DNA from 4 places in the Brevibacillus sp. FSL K6-2834 genome. Region 1 is predicted to be linked to each of the others. Evidence: riboswitches for the same ligand, from Rfam matches in the RefSeq annotation. Region 1 holds a riboswitch; each other region holds the start of a gene.

Region 1 (4,031 bases):
GCAAAGTTGACCGATGGGAACCGATACTGCTGCATTACGGGAAAAGCATGTGTGTAATAACTTTCATACCCATCATCAAATGTAAGCAAGACTGCATTCTCAGTGGGCAAAACTCCTGTCTCGACAAAACGCACAAATTCCGCCAGTGATATCGGATGAAAATTGTTCTCGAATAAAAACGTCATATGCTCTCTAAACTGCTCCGCCCCAATAACATAGCGCTGGTCAGAATCGTCGGTCACATGATGGTACGTCAATACGACTACCCGATCTCTATACCAGAGCTTGGAGGACGCTGCTTCTTCCCGGTTTTTTTCTGTCTGTGGTGCAGCCGATTGCTCCTCGCTTGTGCTTATAGACGTAGTGACATGGGGGAAAGGTTGCACTTTTGGAGCCTCCTCTTTAAAAAAAGAGGCAGTATCGGGCAGTCCGGCAGTCACAACGAGCCCTAGCGCAATGAAAAATACGAGAAAGAAGGGCCACCTCTTCGGCACAAAAAACTCCCTCCTTTATGCCTATATAGGAATTTCGACATATACGAACGGATTCCTTTATGAACTGAATTCCAGCAGTTTGCCGCAAGTCTTAAGGCCTAGTCTTCTTAAAAATATAGAGGAAATCCGTTTTCAATGACAGAAAAAGAGCCTAGTGTGTATCACTAGGCTCTCGCGCTTGGTCTTTACTTGGACAGCCCTGCTGCATCCTGCTTGAGCGCTTCTGCCTTATCTGTACGCTCCCACGGCACATTCAGATCGTTGCGGCCAAAATGGCCGTATGCCGCTGTCTGCTTGTAGATAGGACGACGCAGGTCAAGCTGCTTGATGATACCTGCAGGACGAAGATCAAAATGCTTGCGGATTAGTGTTACCAATTGGTCCTCGGCAATCTTGCCGGTCCCAAATGTATCTACGCTGATGGACACTGGCTGTGCGACACCAATTGCATAGGCCACTTGTACTTCGCATTTTTCAGCCAAGCCGGCAGCGACGATGTTCTTCGCTACATAGCGGGCTGCATATGCGCCGGAGCGGTCCACTTTTGTCGGGTCTTTTCCGGAGAAAGCACCACCGCCGTGACGAGCGTATCCGCCATAGGTGTCGACGATAATTTTGCGGCCTGTCAAACCGGCATCCCCTTGTGGTCCGCCAATAACAAAACGGCCAGTCGGGTTGATGAAGTATTTGGTCTCGGCATCCAGAAGCTCTGTTGGCACGACAGGCTTGATCACGTGCTCCATCAGGTCGTTCTTGATTTGTTCCAGAGTGGTTTCCGGAGCGTGCTGGGTAGAAATAACGATCGTATCAATACGAACCGGCTTATCGCCGTCGTATTCTACAGTCACCTGTGTTTTACCGTCTGGGCGCAGGTAGCTCAAAGTGCCGTTTTTACGCACTTCGGTCAGACGGCGAGCCAGCTGGTGAGCCATGCTGATCGGCAAAGGCATCAGTTCAGGAGTCTCGTTGCAGGCGAAACCAAACATCAGACCTTGGTCGCCGGCACCAATCGCTTCAATCTCAGCATCAGTCATTTTCCCTTCGCGGGCTTCCAGCGCCTGGTCTACACCGAGGGCGATATCGGCAGACTGCTCGCCGATAGCGGTCAGAACACCGCAAGTGTCGGCATCGAAACCAAACTTGGCGCGATCGTATCCGATTTCACGGATGGTGTCACGGACGAGCTTTTGAATATCCACGTACGTGTTCGTGGTGATTTCCCCTGCCACGAGTACCAGACCAGTGGTAACGGAAGTTTCGCATGCTACGCGAGCATTTGGATCCTTGGACAAAATGGCGTCCAGGATAGAGTCGGAAATTTGGTCACAAATCTTATCCGGATGACCTTCGGTGACGGATTCAGAAGTAAACAGACGACGACCTTTTTGCAAAGACATGTGTACTACCTCCTTTGACCTCATACAAATAGTGTGGTAGCCGAAACAGGTTCTTATTAGACGAAGGCACAAGCAAAAAAAAAACCTTTTCCTGTTTTAGAGGAAAAGGTGCTTGGTGTTTGCGTTCCCTACCCTCTTATCGGCCAGAACAGGTATCCGTTCTGCTGGTTAGCACCGCTCGAGTCGGTTGCCGGGCTTCATGGGGCCAGTCCCTCCGCCTGCTCTGGATAAGAGTATCCATTACGGATAATAGAATAATCGTTTTTATAGCCGGTGTCAATAAGCGCTTAGCGCAATTCGTATTTGCCGCGAACCATAATGTGCGCGACACCATTGTAGTTTGCATTCAAGCGCAATCCGCGATTGTCCGAACGGGCGATCAAGAGCAGATGATTGGCAGCCACCTGAGCTCCCGCTCGCAGGTCCTTGCCCTCGGTAATATCTGTCAAGCCATCGCCTTTATCGCCGGCTACTGCTTGTACTTTTCCCGTACGGACGATAAATTCCGTACCCTCAAAACCGTACAGCGTCTGCCCCGGGTGCAGCTCAACCACTGTCAACCCCGTCGAGACGGATGCACCGCCTGTGCCTGCGCCTCCGCCAAGAGCTTTTTGAATTTGCTGATCCACATAGCTTTTGGTGACGACCGGATCATCCGCTGAGCCCGGGACACCGGAAACGCCGTCTGCCATCGCCTGCGAAGCAAAGACCCCCATCCCGACAATTGCTATGGCGAGGATTCCCTTGGTTGCTTTTTTCATTTATGTTCTCTCCTTTTCCATAGAGTTACAAACTGTAAGCCTTCGCCAGCAGGACGACCACCTCTGCACGTGTAGCTCTTCCCTGCGGCTTGAACGTCCGTCCGTAACCGCTTATCCACTTTTTCGCCGTCAGCGCCTCAATGGCGGGAGACGCCCAGTGACTTGTCGGCACGTCGGTAAACGATGACCTGCTGCGATTATAGAGCACGAGATTATTTGCTCTGGCTACCATCAGTGCCATTTCTGCCCGTGTGATCGATTGATCCGGCAGCATGGTGCTGTTTGGATAGCCGCTGATGATGCCGAGCTGGTGGGCAGTCAGCAGATTGCCATAGGCCCAGTGATTTTTAGAAAGATCCTTGAACGGATTTCTGCCTGTATACGTAACGATATTCATCCCTTTGGCCCGCATGGACTGGATCAGCATCGTCGCAAACTGGCCTCGAGTCACCGACTGGTCAGGCTTGAAGGTCGAATCATCAAAGCCTTTGACGACTCCCTTCGTGCTGAGTCTGGCGATCTCGTTGCGGGCCCAGTGCGTGGAAATATCACGATAACCCGCGATCAAAGGCTGCTTGGTCAAAGTCAGCCGGTACGAATCGTATTTAAACGGCAATGTGGTTGTCAGACGGATATAATACTTGCCCGGCTTCAGCTTCATGCCAAGCACCTCTTTGCCCAGATCGGACAGCTGCGCTACGTCGTTCGTGGCAAAGAGCGAGTAGTTCAATGTATCCGAACCGTACAGCTCCAGCCGCATCCCTGTCGATACGGGAACGAACGGAGCGCGTATGCTGACGTAGGATTCGGAATCGACCGTAAATTGGAACCAGTCCTGATCGGTATGAGTAGGCAAGGTTCCTGTCATCAGCGTTCCGTTGGCCAAAGGTGACGCCTGGCGATATGTATCGTTGGGCTCATTGGTATCCTTCCGAATCGGCGTATAGGACACGTCCAGCTTGTACTCGCCGTTCACCTGATTTCGCCAGTACTCGGTCAGCCTGATGTAGTATTTGCCCGGCGATACTTCCTTTTGGGCGCGCTCGGTCGGGTCATTCCGGTCGCCTTTGTCAAATTCTTCAAAGGCTTGTCCCTCTTTGCCGATCTTCATGTTCAGGTCGATCCGCTTGGTATCGGCAGTGACTGTTACGTTTAGCCGGCCGTATTCGCGGACATAGTAAGAAAACCAGTCCTCGTCGCCCTCTTCATGGAAGTTCCCGATTACGGAAATTTGGTTGCCTACCAGCGGGCGGGCCGTATCCATTGTATTGTTGCGCTCATACTTGTCCGGATTGATCGTAAACCGGCTGGTCAACAGATAGGTAAAGCCCTTCACACCGAAGCTTCGCTCCATCCTGATGTACATTCTACCAGCTTTC
Region 2 (4,031 bases), 540 kb from region 1:
CGCGCTCCCTGGAGCACCGGCCTCGTTTCGTCAGCGTATACCTTCAGGTTCCAGCCGCGTTCCTTGGCCAGATAGAGCGGAGCTGTCGCCGTCCCGTAAGCGGCGGTAGCCAGCGCCCCTGGATTGCAGTGGGTCAGGATGCCCATTCCATCCTGCAGCAAGGTGAGGAGGTGTTCGCCTATCGTCCGGCATACTTCGGCATCCTCGCGCTGTATCGCGAGAGCTTCGTCCAAAACCGCCGCTTTCAACGCGTCTACCGGTTTTTCTCCCTCCTGCTGGACGCGTGCTTTGACCCGATCGATCGCCCAGAACAGGTTCACCGCTGTAGGGCGTGCTGTCGCCAGGTAGTCAGCCTGCTCGAGCAATTGATTCCAGAGGGCTGACGAATCTGCCGCTTCGCTGTTCCGCACGCCGAGGTAAAGCCCGTATGCCGCAGCCATCCCGATCGCAGGGGCGCCGCGAACCTGCAGGTGGCGGATTGCCGCCCATACTTCCTCAGACGTATGGAGGGAAAGAAAGACTGTTTCTACCGGTAAACGCGTCTGGTCGAGCAGAAGAAGAGAGTCTCCTTCCCACTTTACAGGTGCGAATGCTTCATGAATTGTGGTCATACCGCTGCTGCCTCCTGATCAAATCTTGTTGTCGCATTGCGAACGATGTCTGTGATGTCGGTCGAATCTTCGATGCCGCCCCGCTTCAGGATCAGCTCCTGACCGATCAGCAGTGCCAGCCGTTCCGCTTCGGCACGGGTTTTTTCGTCGCTGATGCTGTTCAGATCGGCGACACCCGCCAGCCCGATCACGCGGCGAAGGATTTTACAGCCTGCAAACCCGGCCGTATCCTGGATCAACCGCTTCACGTAGCTCTGCCAGAGCCCTTCTACATGTGCGCTGCGCTCTTTCGCCTGCTTGTGCCATAGCTGGACGAACTGGGAGACGAACTCGTTCCAGACGTCTTCGACAGTTGTAAGCAGGTATTCGCGATAAGACTCCCGCTTTCCTCCATCCTTCTCCAGTCCGTGCTGGCCGGCATAATTCAGGAGCAGATTGGCGATTACCGCGCCGATGTCAAAGCCGATCGGGCCGTAGTAAGCGAATTCCGGGTCGATGACCTTGGTCGAGGTTTCGGTGACGAAAATGCTGCCTGTATGAAGGTCGCCATGCAGCAGCGCCTCTGCACGGGTGAGGAAATCGTACTTCAGCTTGGCGATTTCCAGCTTGAGCGGCTTGTTCTTCCAGATTTCCTCCACTTCCCGCCGAATCAGCGGGTTGAAGCTGTTGGTCGGCGCATTTTCGTAAGGATCGGTAAACACCAAGTCTTCCGTAATTTTGCACAATTCCGGATTCAAGAATGTTCCGACAAGCGCTTTTTTCTCGTAGGGATGCGCTCCCAGATCAGACGTGAAAAAGAGCGTGTGGGCCATGAAACGTCCGATTTGCTTCGCGAAATTTGGATAGCGTCGCCCCTCGATCAATCCTTTGCGCATCAGGATGTGATCGCTGAGATCCTCCATGACGGTCAAGGCAAGCTCCTGATCGTAGTGGTACACCTGCGGCACGAGGTCCGGAACGTATTTGTACTGGATGCGCAGCGCTTCACTCTCGATGCGGGCGCGATCAAGCGTCAGCGGCCACGACTCGCCTACGACGCGGGCATAAGGCAGAGCCTGCTTCACAATCACGCTTTTGCCGGTCGCTTCATCGCGGATGTGAAAGACAAGATTCAGGTTGCCGTCGCCTATCTCGCGGGAGGACAGGATAGCCCCTGCTTCAAACAGGCCGGGCAGCTCTTTTACATACTGTACTGCTTCTTGTTCACTCAAAGCACGATAAGCCATAACTTGTTTCTCCCCTCACGTGAATCGATGTGGATCTTTCCAGCGGCTTTCCCGGCCCATTCAGCAGGGGATAATTCCGCACGGTATGTTGCAGGCTGCGCCTCCGATCAAGCCGTTTTTGCAGCCAGACATGCAAAAAGACCTCTTTTCCCGAAGAAAAGAGGTCGTATACGTACGCGGCAGGGCGTGTCGTCTCCCCCTTATCTTCCAGAATACTTTTGCTTCTGCAGGAATTAGCACCGTGCACATCGCTTGCAATCGCGCCGTCAGTCTAGCTGACAGGCAAGCGCTGTGTCGGTTGCCGGGTATCATCGGGCCAGTCCCTCCACCTTCTCTGGATAAGGTATCCAACGTATGCTGTTTTGATTAGTTTGAATCATACACGCGGCTATGCACGCTGTCAACACTCTTTTTTGTTTTTTGCCAGTCGGCTGATCCTCGGCCTTACCAGCTGTTTTGCTGTCCGCTTGCACTCGGACGATTCCAGTTCCACCAGTCAATTTGTCCTACGAATGCGGCGGTGATGGCAGCTTCCTGCTTCAGCTTGAGCAGTTCCTTGGTCGGACCGGTGACGACGATTCCATACGTTTTGATACCGTTTTTCTCCAAATACCGATAGCGCTCGTCGATCTTCAATCCTGATCTGCTGTTGAACAGGCTTTGTCCGATCGATCTGCTCAGCCTCTCCTGCTCGGCGAGGTATTTCATCTCCTCCACGTACGCCCGGGTGCGGCGATCTGCTTCGCCATTTACCTGAATCGGTCCCAGTCCATAGTCCAGCCCATGTTCGGAAAAACCCCAGACGTCACCGGCCGAAAGCAGCAGCACGCCTTCTTTGGCATCCTCATGCAGCACCTCCTGTCCGGTATCCACGGCCAGCCAGGTAAGGTCCAAATTATACGGAGCCAGGAAAGCGTACATTTCCTCCAGGCTCATAAACCGGTCAAAGGAAATCGCCAGTTGCGATACCGTCCCCTCCGGCAGCATTTCAAGCGTCTTCCACGCGGGCTCTCGTCTGAAAGAGGTATCCTCCTGCAGCTTCGTCTGAAGCGGGAACAGGAAAAACAGATTTTTCTTCCGAACGCCGTCGTTCCATACCGGGCGGGAGGATACTTTGGTAAACACATTCGTAGTCTCGAAATACCCTGGCTGCTGACGGTCGCCCCCCACCTTTTCGCGCAGCTCCATTTGAATGCTGCCATAAAAAAGGCCAACCTGCGCGCCGCTGCTGCCTGCTACGATCCCCGGCTGAGTGAAATTCACCAAATCCTTGGAGACGCGAAACATATCTTCATACAGCGACCGGCCAATCCAATAGTTGACAAACAACAGGACAAAGCCGATCAGCAGCGAGATCCCCACCGTGTAGGCGGCGTTGGACAGCCTGCTCTTCCACTTTCCCCAGCGGATGATGGAGCGCTGCTTCTCCTCCGGCAAAAAATCCGCGGCTTTGTCTTCCGGTTCTGTCTGCATCAGCCCGCCTCCCAGCAAAAGCTCCTCCAGTCGCTCCGCATACTCCGGGTCGTCTGCGAGACGCTGCCTCAATCGCGCTGTCTCCTCAGCGCCAAGCTCCCCCCGCAGATAAGCGAGAAGGAGCTGATCGCGCTCCCGGCTTTTTTGCTTATGATCCTCCAGCTTGCCGTTATCCGCCATGTTGACCGTCCCCCCACCATTTTCGCATCTTCAATCGTCCCCGGTAGATCGACCGCTTCACATCGGCCACATCGATGCCGAGGACGTCGGCTATTTCCGCATAGCTGAGCTTTTCCGCATGAAGCAGCAGCACCTGTCGCTGTTTTTCCGGCAGCCCCCGGAGAACAGTCTGCACGAGGGCCGCCGTCTCCCTAGCCAGTGCCGCCGATTCCGGACTGACCGCCGCCTGATCCGCCTGCTCAGGCAAGGTGTCGATCAGTTGAACAGGCCTGCGCTTTTGCTTGCGGTGCCAGTCGATAAACGCGTGGTACGCTACCTTGAACAGCCAAGGACGCACTTTTTCTCCCCGATAGGTATCCAGGTGCTGAAAGGCACGGAAAAAGGTCTCCTGCGTCAGATCCTCCGCCCAGCCTGCATCGCCGGTGAGCTTGCGGAGGTAGCGGTATATGTCATTGACGTGCAGGCGGTACACATCCTCCACTCCTGCCTTTCCCATTCCTTCACACCCTTTCACCTGATACCACGCCTTTTTTTAGAAAAA
Region 3 (4,031 bases), 1.6 Mb from region 1:
TCATGCCGCGAGCCTTTAACCGCTCTAAAAAGGGGAGCGGGTCGATCAGCTCGGGCGGAATGCAGCCGGTCGTGGTCAACAATCCTTCAGCGATCATGTCGACAGCGACGACCGGCGGGATGCCTGTCTGCCAGATCGTTGCTTGAAATTCCGTCTTGTAGTAAACCTCATCGTGATTGGCGATCGTGTAGACGTAAACTTCTTTTCGCTTGTTGTTCTTCTTGCCTTTGACGAGTGCGCCGACGGAGGAGTATCCGTGGATTTTTCCGGCGAGATCGGCCGGTTTCGGCATGGTCGTCACGACTACATCGCGCGGCGCTACCTTGACGCCTTTGACCTCGATCTCTTCGTCGCTGTCCAGTCCCAGATAGCTCAGCACCTTGAGGGTATTCACAAAGTCGGGATGGAGGGCGTACTTGAAGTCCACGTATTTGCACCCTTTTGCGCGGCCAATCGTCTCGCCAAGAGTGGTCGCTTCTTCGTGCTCCACGTTGTAGCAGTCCAGCCAGCCGATCGGCTCGGGGAATTCGAACTCCTCTTTGTTGGCAAAGGGAGTAGGCAAGTATTGTTCACCCTTGTCAGCCGTCCAGAAGTTCGGTTTGGCCAAACACTCCTGAATGGCTGTCTGCGGACTGAAGAAGGAGCAGAAGCCGTCGTAGTCGACGACGGAATTGTCGCCGTCGCGAATCAAAATCTCATCGACTTCGTCCAACTGATCCACAGCGTACCGCGCCGCGATGTTGGAGAAGCCGGGATCGCACCCAAGCCCCATGATTCCGAGAATGCCTGCCGCTTTGAATTTATCGGTCCAGGCTAGCTGCTTGCGGAGCCATTGCGGGCCGCTGGAAGCCGTGTCGATATAATGGGTTTTCGTGTTCAGGCACGCTTTCATCACTTCAAAGTTGTTTTCCGGCAAGCCGATATGCAGCAGTACGTCAATGTCAGTCAAAATAGATTGGACGCTCGATACATCGCGTGCGTCGACACGTTTTACCTGGATTTCCACATCCGTCTCCCGGCGCAGCTCGGCAGCCAGCTCTTCAGCCGGGCCGATCGATATATCTGCCAGCACCAGTTTTTGCAAATACTTCGATTTCACGATTTCACACGCGCTTACTTGTCCTACACCGCCAACTCCTAAAATAGCGACTCGCATAGAGTCCTCCTTCCATTTTTGGAAAACGTTCTATCTTCGCATTCGAAACAGCCATTTCTGCAAATGCAGATCGATCGTAGCAGGAAATACCGCGACTTGTGTCGCAACATCGATTGGTTCACGCGGACGAAGTCTCATCCAAACACCCTCCTTCTGCACACGGGCAGATCATAGTAGAAACCGAAGCTAAGTGGGACGATCGTGGATCAAAACAGGCAGCAGCCTACTCAAAAAAAGCACCTCCTTCCTGCTGAAAAAGTCAGAGTGGAGCGTCTTTTATTCATGTATATTCGACGCACCCGACGTCCCATGCGAATGGAAAAAGGGAATTATACTCTGACTTTTCTGAAAATATATGCAAGAATGATACCAAATGACCGGCTGCTTCCTGTGCAGTATGAAGGAGCATCGGCAGTACCATTATTCTCACTATTGAGAAAGCAAAAACCAAAACAAAGTGCTGGAAATGTCTGTTGGTGCGCCATCACCTGCATGAGAACACCTTATTAAAAATGAGAAACCTTTCTTTTCAAAAATGAAAGGAATTGTCCGAAGATGAAATGTCGGAAATATCTGGTTGACGGCTCAAACCGAATTCCTTACAATGTTGCCAACAGGAAAATACTGTTCTTATCCAGAGAGGCGGAGGGACTGGCCCGATGAAGCCCGGCAACCGTCACGCAGTTTGTGACAAGGTGCCAATTCCTGCAGGACTGATGACAGTCTTGACAGATAAGAAGCGGGAGTACGTCCATTCCGGATGCCAACCTTCTTCTTAACGGGAGAAGGTTTTTTATTTGTATGATCAAATGTTTTTGAGTTATCGCAACTTCATAACTTCTTTCTTATCCAGAGAGGTGGAGGGACTGGCCCGATGAAGCCCGGCAACCGTCACGCAGTTTGTGGCAAGGTGCCAATTCCTGCAAGACAGCAGCAGTATGTCTTGGCAGATGAGAAGGAGGCCCCCTGTAGCTCGCGAGCCTTCTTCTTAAACGGAAGAAGGCCTTTTTTATGTTTGAAATGAGAAAAAGAGGTGGAGTACATGAGTGCAAGTGTGGTAAAAGTAGGATTGCTTGGCGTAGGGACGGTGGGGGGCGGCGTCTTGAAAACGATCCGCTCTCAGCAGCAAAAGCTGTCGGACAGGTTGGGCAGACGTGTCGAGGTGGTCAAGGCGCTGGTCCGCAATGCGGAAAAGCAGCGGTCTGTACCGATTGAGAACAATCTGATCACGACCCGGTTTGAAGAAGTGCTGGCGTCAGACGTGGACATCGTCGTCGAGGTGATGGGCGGCGTCGAGCCGACATACGGCTATGTCCGCGCACTGATTGAAAAGGGCTGTCACATCGTCACCGCGAACAAGGAGCTGCTTGCCAAGCACGGAACGGAGCTGGTGCGGCTAGCCAATCGGCACGGCGTTCAGCTCGCGTACGAGGCCAGCGTAGCCGGAGGGATTCCGATTCTCGGCGTGCTGCGCCAGTTTCTCCGGACTAATGACATCGTATCGGTCAGCGGCATTTTAAACGGGACGACGAATTACATCCTGACGCGGATGGAACAGGAAAAGCTTCCCTACGCCGAAGTGCTGAAGCAGGCGCAGGAGCTGGGCTACGCCGAAGCGGACCCCGCCTCGGACGTAGAGGGCTGGGATGCCTTGTACAAAACGTACATCCTCGCCCAGCTCGTATTTGGTGAATCGCTGCCGCTGCATGCAGCCGAGAGGCAGGGGATTGAAAAGCTGCATCTCGGACAGATCGGCCTCGCCCGCGAATTGGGGTACCGGATCAAGCTGCTGGCCAAGGCTTCCAAGGCCGGGGGCGGTCTACAGCTTTCCGTCCGTCCAACGCTTCTGCCGCTGGATCACCCACTCGCGCAGGTGCAGGATGCCTACAACGCCGTGCAGGTGTCGGGCAATATCGTCGGCGACCTTTTGTTCATGGGCAAAGGGGCAGGCGAGCTTCCGACAGCAAGCGCTGTGGTGGAGGATCTGGCCTATTTGCTGACCCAGCGCTTCACTCCTCAGCCGGTCTGGCAGGAAAGCGAGCCGGCAGGCAATCGGGAAGCCGGGGAGAAGCGGTGCTTTTGCTATCTGGAAAGTAAAGCGTTGCGGGGAACGCCTGATCAAGTCACGCATTTTTTGGATCGGGCAGGAGTTCTCGTGGAAAAACAGCGAATACAATATGACTGGGCGAGCGTCTTGCGCATCGGCATGATTGCCAGCGGTTTTGCAGAGGAGCACAAGAAGGCGCTGCACCGCGATTTCGGCATCAGGGCGGAAGAGTTTCCCGTGTTGTGAGCGGAGACGGCCCAATGCTTCGGGATATAGACCGCATCCGGTTTCACCCCTAATAGAGGAGAAAAAGGGTGCCCGTATCCCGCGGTAGAAGGAGGAAGCTCATGGATACAAAGTATGTGCTCGCAATCGATCAGGGGACGACCAGTTCCCGGGCCATCTTGTTCGACAAGCAAGGAAGCATCGTCGGGATGGCCCAGAAAGAATTTCCCCAGCTCTTTCCCCAGCCAGGATGGGTAGAGCACAATGCCCTGGACATCTGGTCATCGGTCGTCGGCGTAATCGGCGAGGTTTTGGCCAGCCACAATGTTTCGGCGCAGGAAGTGGCAGCCATCGGGATCACCAATCAACGCGAGACGACCGTGGTGTGGAACAAGCATACCGGAGTGCCCATCTATCACGCAATTGTCTGGCAGTCGAGACAGACAGCGGGAATTTGCGAAGAGCTCAAAAGCAAGGGATACGACCCATTGTTTCGGGATACGACCGGTCTGCTGATCGATGCTTACTTTTCGGGCACAAAAGTAAAATGGATTCTCGACCATGTGGAAGGCGCCCGCGCTTTGGCGGAGCAGGGCGACCTCC
Region 4 (4,031 bases), 1.1 Mb from region 1:
AATTACGCCCTGCTCTTTCAGCTTCGGCGCGACGAACTTCAAAATCTCAGCCTGCGGGACCGGCGTTGCGCCCACTTTCAGCGTTACTTCTTTCTGCTCGCCTTGGGAACCGCCGGCAGACGGCGCGGGAGCCGATTCATTTTGGCTGCCGCAAGCAGCCAGAGACAGTGCCAGTACAGTGGACAGTACAGATACGACCAATTTCTTCACAGATGATTTCCCCTTTCTATTTTGAACATTCTCTATGGACAAGATCCTACTTCCGGCTGAACTTGATGACGAGCCTGTCGCCCACCATCTGCAGGATCTGAACCAACACAAGCAAAATACATACCGTCACGACCATGACGTCTGTCTGGAAGCGCTGATACCCGTAGCGGATCGCCAGGTCTCCCAAGCCTCCGCCGCCGATGACCCCGGACATCGCCGTGTAGGACACGAGCGACACCGTGGTAATCGTAATCCCGGCGATCAGCCCCGAACGGGATTCCGGCAAGAGCACGCTGCGGATAATTTGCCAGTTGGAAGCACCCATCGATTGCGCCGCTTCAATCACGCCGCGATCAACCTCGCGCAGGGAGGTCTCCACCAGTCTGGCGAAAAAGGGAGCCGCCCCGATCACCAACGGAGGAATCGAGCCCTTTACCCCGAGTGAGGTGCCGACGAGCATTTTGGTAACAGGAATCAGCAGGATCATCAGGATGATGAATGGCACCGAACGCAAAACGTTTACGACAAAGGATGAGATCGAATAAAACGCGCGATTCTCCAAAAGCTGGCCTCTGGATGTGAGAAACAGCAAAATGCCCAGCGGCAGCCCGATAACGACGGTAAACAAGGTGGAAAAGCCAAGCATCGTCAACGTATCCTGCGTTCCCTTCCAAATTTCCGCCCAGTCTATATTTTTAAGCGTGAATCCCATTTTAAATCACCTCCACTTCCAGGCCGCGCTGACGAAGCGTATCGACAGCTTTCCTGTTCTGCTGCGCATCCCCGCCCAACTCGATCACGAGCTGGCCATATGGGGTGTCTTTCATACGCGAAATGGTTCCTTGCAGGATACTGAACACCGTACCTGTTTCCTGCATCGTTTGGAACAGAATCGGCTGGTAGGTTTGTTCTCCGAGGAACGTGACCCGCAGGATCGTCCGTTCGCCTGACGCCTTTTCATGAGCAACGGCAGCCCGCAGCTCGCTGGAGTCTGCTACTTGCTCCACGAACTCCTGTGTCGTCGGATGCTGCGGCTTCAAGAACACATCCAGAACATTGCCCATTTCTACGATGTGCCCTCCGTCAATGACACCGACCCGGTCGCAAATGGAGCGGATGACGTGCATTTCGTGCGTAATGAGGACGATCGTCAAGCCCAGCTTCCGGTTGATGTCCAAAAGAAGCGCCAGAATGGAGTTGGTCGTCTGCGGGTCCAAAGCGGATGTCGCTTCGTCGCACAGCAGCACCTTGGGGTCGCTCGCCAGCGCCCGGGCAATGCCGACACGCTGCTTTTGTCCGCCTGACAATTGTGCTGGATACTTGTCGCGGTGCTGTTCCAGCCCTACCAACGCCAGCATTTCCTTCACCTTTTTGTCGATCTCCGCCTTGGGCCGCTTGGCCAGCTTGAGCGGAAACGCGACGTTCTCCCCGACTGTAGCCGACGAGAGCAGGTTGAAGTGTTGAAAAATCATTCCGATATGCCGCCGCTGTTCCTGGAGCTTGCCTTCATCCAGCTTGGTCAGATCAACCCCGTCTACAATGACGCTGCCTGCTGTCGGACGTTCCAACAGGTTGATGCAGCGAATCAGCGTACTTTTGCCGGCACCGGAATGTCCGATGATGCCGAAAATTTCCCCCTTCTCGATCGAGAGGTCAATTCCGCGCAGCGCAGGTGTTTTATGGCCTTTTACAATGTAGTCTTTTTTCAGATTCTGCAACCGAATCATCCGGTTCACCTCCCATTACAATCAACAGCCCCTTTTTCATCAGGCGAAAAAGGGGCTGCACCGCATTATACGATCGCATTCACCCTTCTCATCTGTCAAGATTCTACAATCTTGTAGGAATTGGCACCGCGCCACCCATCAGAATCGATGAGCCGGTTGCCGGGCTTCATAGGGCCTGTCCCTCCGCCGCTCTGGATAAGAAGAATTCTACGTATATTTAGTTTGAAGAACTTTATTTCTTTTTATGATACAAAACGGATTATATGCTATACCAAAATAGAAAGTCAATGGGCAATTAATCCAACACGCCGTTGCGGACAATTTCTACATCGATGTTGTAATCGAAGCGGGACTTCCTGTACATCTCATGCCACTGATCGTGAGACAGCTTCCGCGCCCCGCGGAATTTTGCCCGGTATAATTCCCCGAACCCAAAGGGGTCTACCTCCCATTTTTGCATTTTGGCGACGACCTTGGCCAAATCCTGCTTCATGTTTTCAGACAAGGCCTGCTCCATTTTTCTGAGTACCTCCGGTTGTTCTATTTTTAACGGTATTGACATTTCCAGAATGCGTGTCCGTACTTTCACATCGACCTTGTAGGTCAGTGGATTCGTACTGACAATATCGACGTGGGCCTTGCTGCTCAGCGTATCAAATACCATTTGGATGTCAGGGCCGGTTGTGTTCTTCTTTTTCGGCTTTACCCCCATCCTCTCCGGATCTACCGACGTTTCGTACGTTCCCGCTCGATAAGCATCATGAACTAGCTTGATGTGAAAGGCTTCCTTTGGAGGAATCCAGCCGACATATTTGTCCTTGTGAAACAGAGCCACGCCTTTGATCCTCACCTCATCCCCTTTCCTCTCAAGAAAAGGGACGTAAGGGTCGATTCCCTCGCTGAAGTAGGAGCGGTAAAACTCATGGAGAGTAGGAGACGGAATTTTGTCATCCTCTACGTTGTGCCGGATCAATTGGTAGAGGTAAATGCCAATATTGCCTTCCTCTTTGAATTTGTACGTCAGCAAATCGTAGGTTTGGCCCTCAATGACACTTAAATAAACCCGGCTTCCAATCGAGGGGTCGCGGTACAGAGTGTCCACAATGCTGCCTATCCCTTTTCTGGCCAGCTCCTCGCTGTACATCGCGACCCGAAGCTGCCCGCCCAGCACTTCTTTGTCTGACTGCAGGTTGGCCTTGTCGCGAATGCCCTTGCTCGTCAGACTGATGCCGGACATCACCTGCACTTTTTCTTCAGCCTCGGGATTGATGGAGGGCATCACCACCGTTCCGCGTATGTTCCCGTCCTTTAACAGGTCATATCCCGCCACCGTAATCATTCCAAGCTCATCAAAAATTTGCGTCCTGATACAGCCGCTGAGCAGAACAGAACATAGAAGGAGCACGGCTCCCGCTCTCAGGAGCCGCTTATTTCCGGATCTCGGCACGATGAATCCTCCCTCCTGTTCCACCGCCGTTTGATCAGAACTCCCAACAATAGGACATAAGGGTAAATCACAGCCATGTACAAGCTAACGTACGACATGCGATCGATGATGTAATTGGCTGCATGTCTCGAGACAAAAAATTGCATCGCAATAAAGATGACCGCGCCGATGATGTACAAAACCCGCTTCTGGTTCCAGCCAAACATTCTTTTGCACCCCCTGGAGGCGGACCACATATACAGCATGACGTTGGGCAGGATGATCAGCATCCACAGGGAGATGGCAAGGTACTCGAACCGCTCCAGAAACGGGAAATACACGACGGTCTTGATCTGCAGCGTTGGCCATATCGTTCGTATGAGCTGGCCTTCGCTGAAGAATATGAGCGAGATGATCATCAGGACGACGTAGATGAAATTGGTAATGAACGCTCCCCACTGGGCATGCCGATGCAAACGCGTTTTATCTCCGACGTAGGGGTAAATCGAATACAACACTTCATACCCGACGGAGGTAAAGGCCATGATCAGTGCCCCCTTTAGAAGCTGCTTGAAATCTGCCTCCATAACCGGCAAAAGATAGTGCCAGCGGGCGTATTCCAACGTGAAGTAGAGATCAAAAAAAAGCCAGATCGTGATAAACACCGA

Evidence for each region. A riboswitch is a leader RNA that binds a small molecule or an ion and turns the genes downstream of it on or off. The one in region 1 is predicted to bind S-adenosylmethionine.
Region 2: it holds a riboswitch for S-adenosylmethionine, as region 1 does, so the genes downstream of both, mtnK (S-methyl-5-thioribose kinase) here and metK (methionine adenosyltransferase) in region 1, are expected to answer to the same signal.
Region 3: it holds a riboswitch for S-adenosylmethionine, as region 1 does, so the genes downstream of both, NST96_RS17430 (homoserine dehydrogenase) here and metK (methionine adenosyltransferase) in region 1, are expected to answer to the same signal.
Region 4: it holds a riboswitch for S-adenosylmethionine, as region 1 does, so the genes downstream of both, NST96_RS03175 (methionine ABC transporter ATP-binding protein) here and metK (methionine adenosyltransferase) in region 1, are expected to answer to the same signal.

Annotation. Positions count from the first base shown of each region.
Region 1 is NZ_CP151945.1:5,130,453-5,134,483, forward strand. Features, by position in the region: gene NST96_RS24915 (polysaccharide deacetylase family protein) at 1-494, opposite strand, end outside; gene metK (methionine adenosyltransferase) at 680-1,885, opposite strand; SAM riboswitch class I at 2,025-2,125, opposite strand; gene NST96_RS24925 (hypothetical protein) at 2,179-2,652, opposite strand; gene NST96_RS24930 (S8 family serine peptidase) at 2,678-4,031, opposite strand, start outside.
Region 2 is NZ_CP151945.1:4,585,806-4,589,836, forward strand. Features, by position in the region: gene mtnA (S-methyl-5-thioribose-1-phosphate isomerase) at 1-611, opposite strand, end outside; gene mtnK (S-methyl-5-thioribose kinase) at 608-1,837, opposite strand; SAM riboswitch class I at 2,035-2,182, opposite strand; gene NST96_RS22515 (anti-sigma factor) at 2,282-3,490, opposite strand; gene NST96_RS22520 (sigma-70 family RNA polymerase sigma factor) at 3,480-3,986, opposite strand.
Region 3 is NZ_CP151945.1:3,514,178-3,518,208, reverse strand. Features, by position in the region: gene NST96_RS17435 (saccharopine dehydrogenase C-terminal domain-containing protein) at 1-1,156, opposite strand, end outside; SAM riboswitch class I at 1,784-1,895, shown strand; SAM riboswitch class I at 1,999-2,113, shown strand; gene NST96_RS17430 (homoserine dehydrogenase) at 2,199-3,449, shown strand; gene glpK (glycerol kinase GlpK) at 3,551-4,031, shown strand, end outside.
Region 4 is NZ_CP151945.1:602,507-606,537, reverse strand. Features, by position in the region: gene NST96_RS03185 (MetQ/NlpA family ABC transporter substrate-binding protein) at 1-210, opposite strand, end outside; gene NST96_RS03180 (methionine ABC transporter permease) at 257-922, opposite strand; gene NST96_RS03175 (methionine ABC transporter ATP-binding protein) at 924-1,937, opposite strand; SAM riboswitch class I at 2,023-2,139, opposite strand; gene NST96_RS03170 (Ger(x)C family spore germination protein) at 2,233-3,384, opposite strand; gene NST96_RS03165 (GerAB/ArcD/ProY family transporter) at 3,354-4,031, opposite strand, start outside.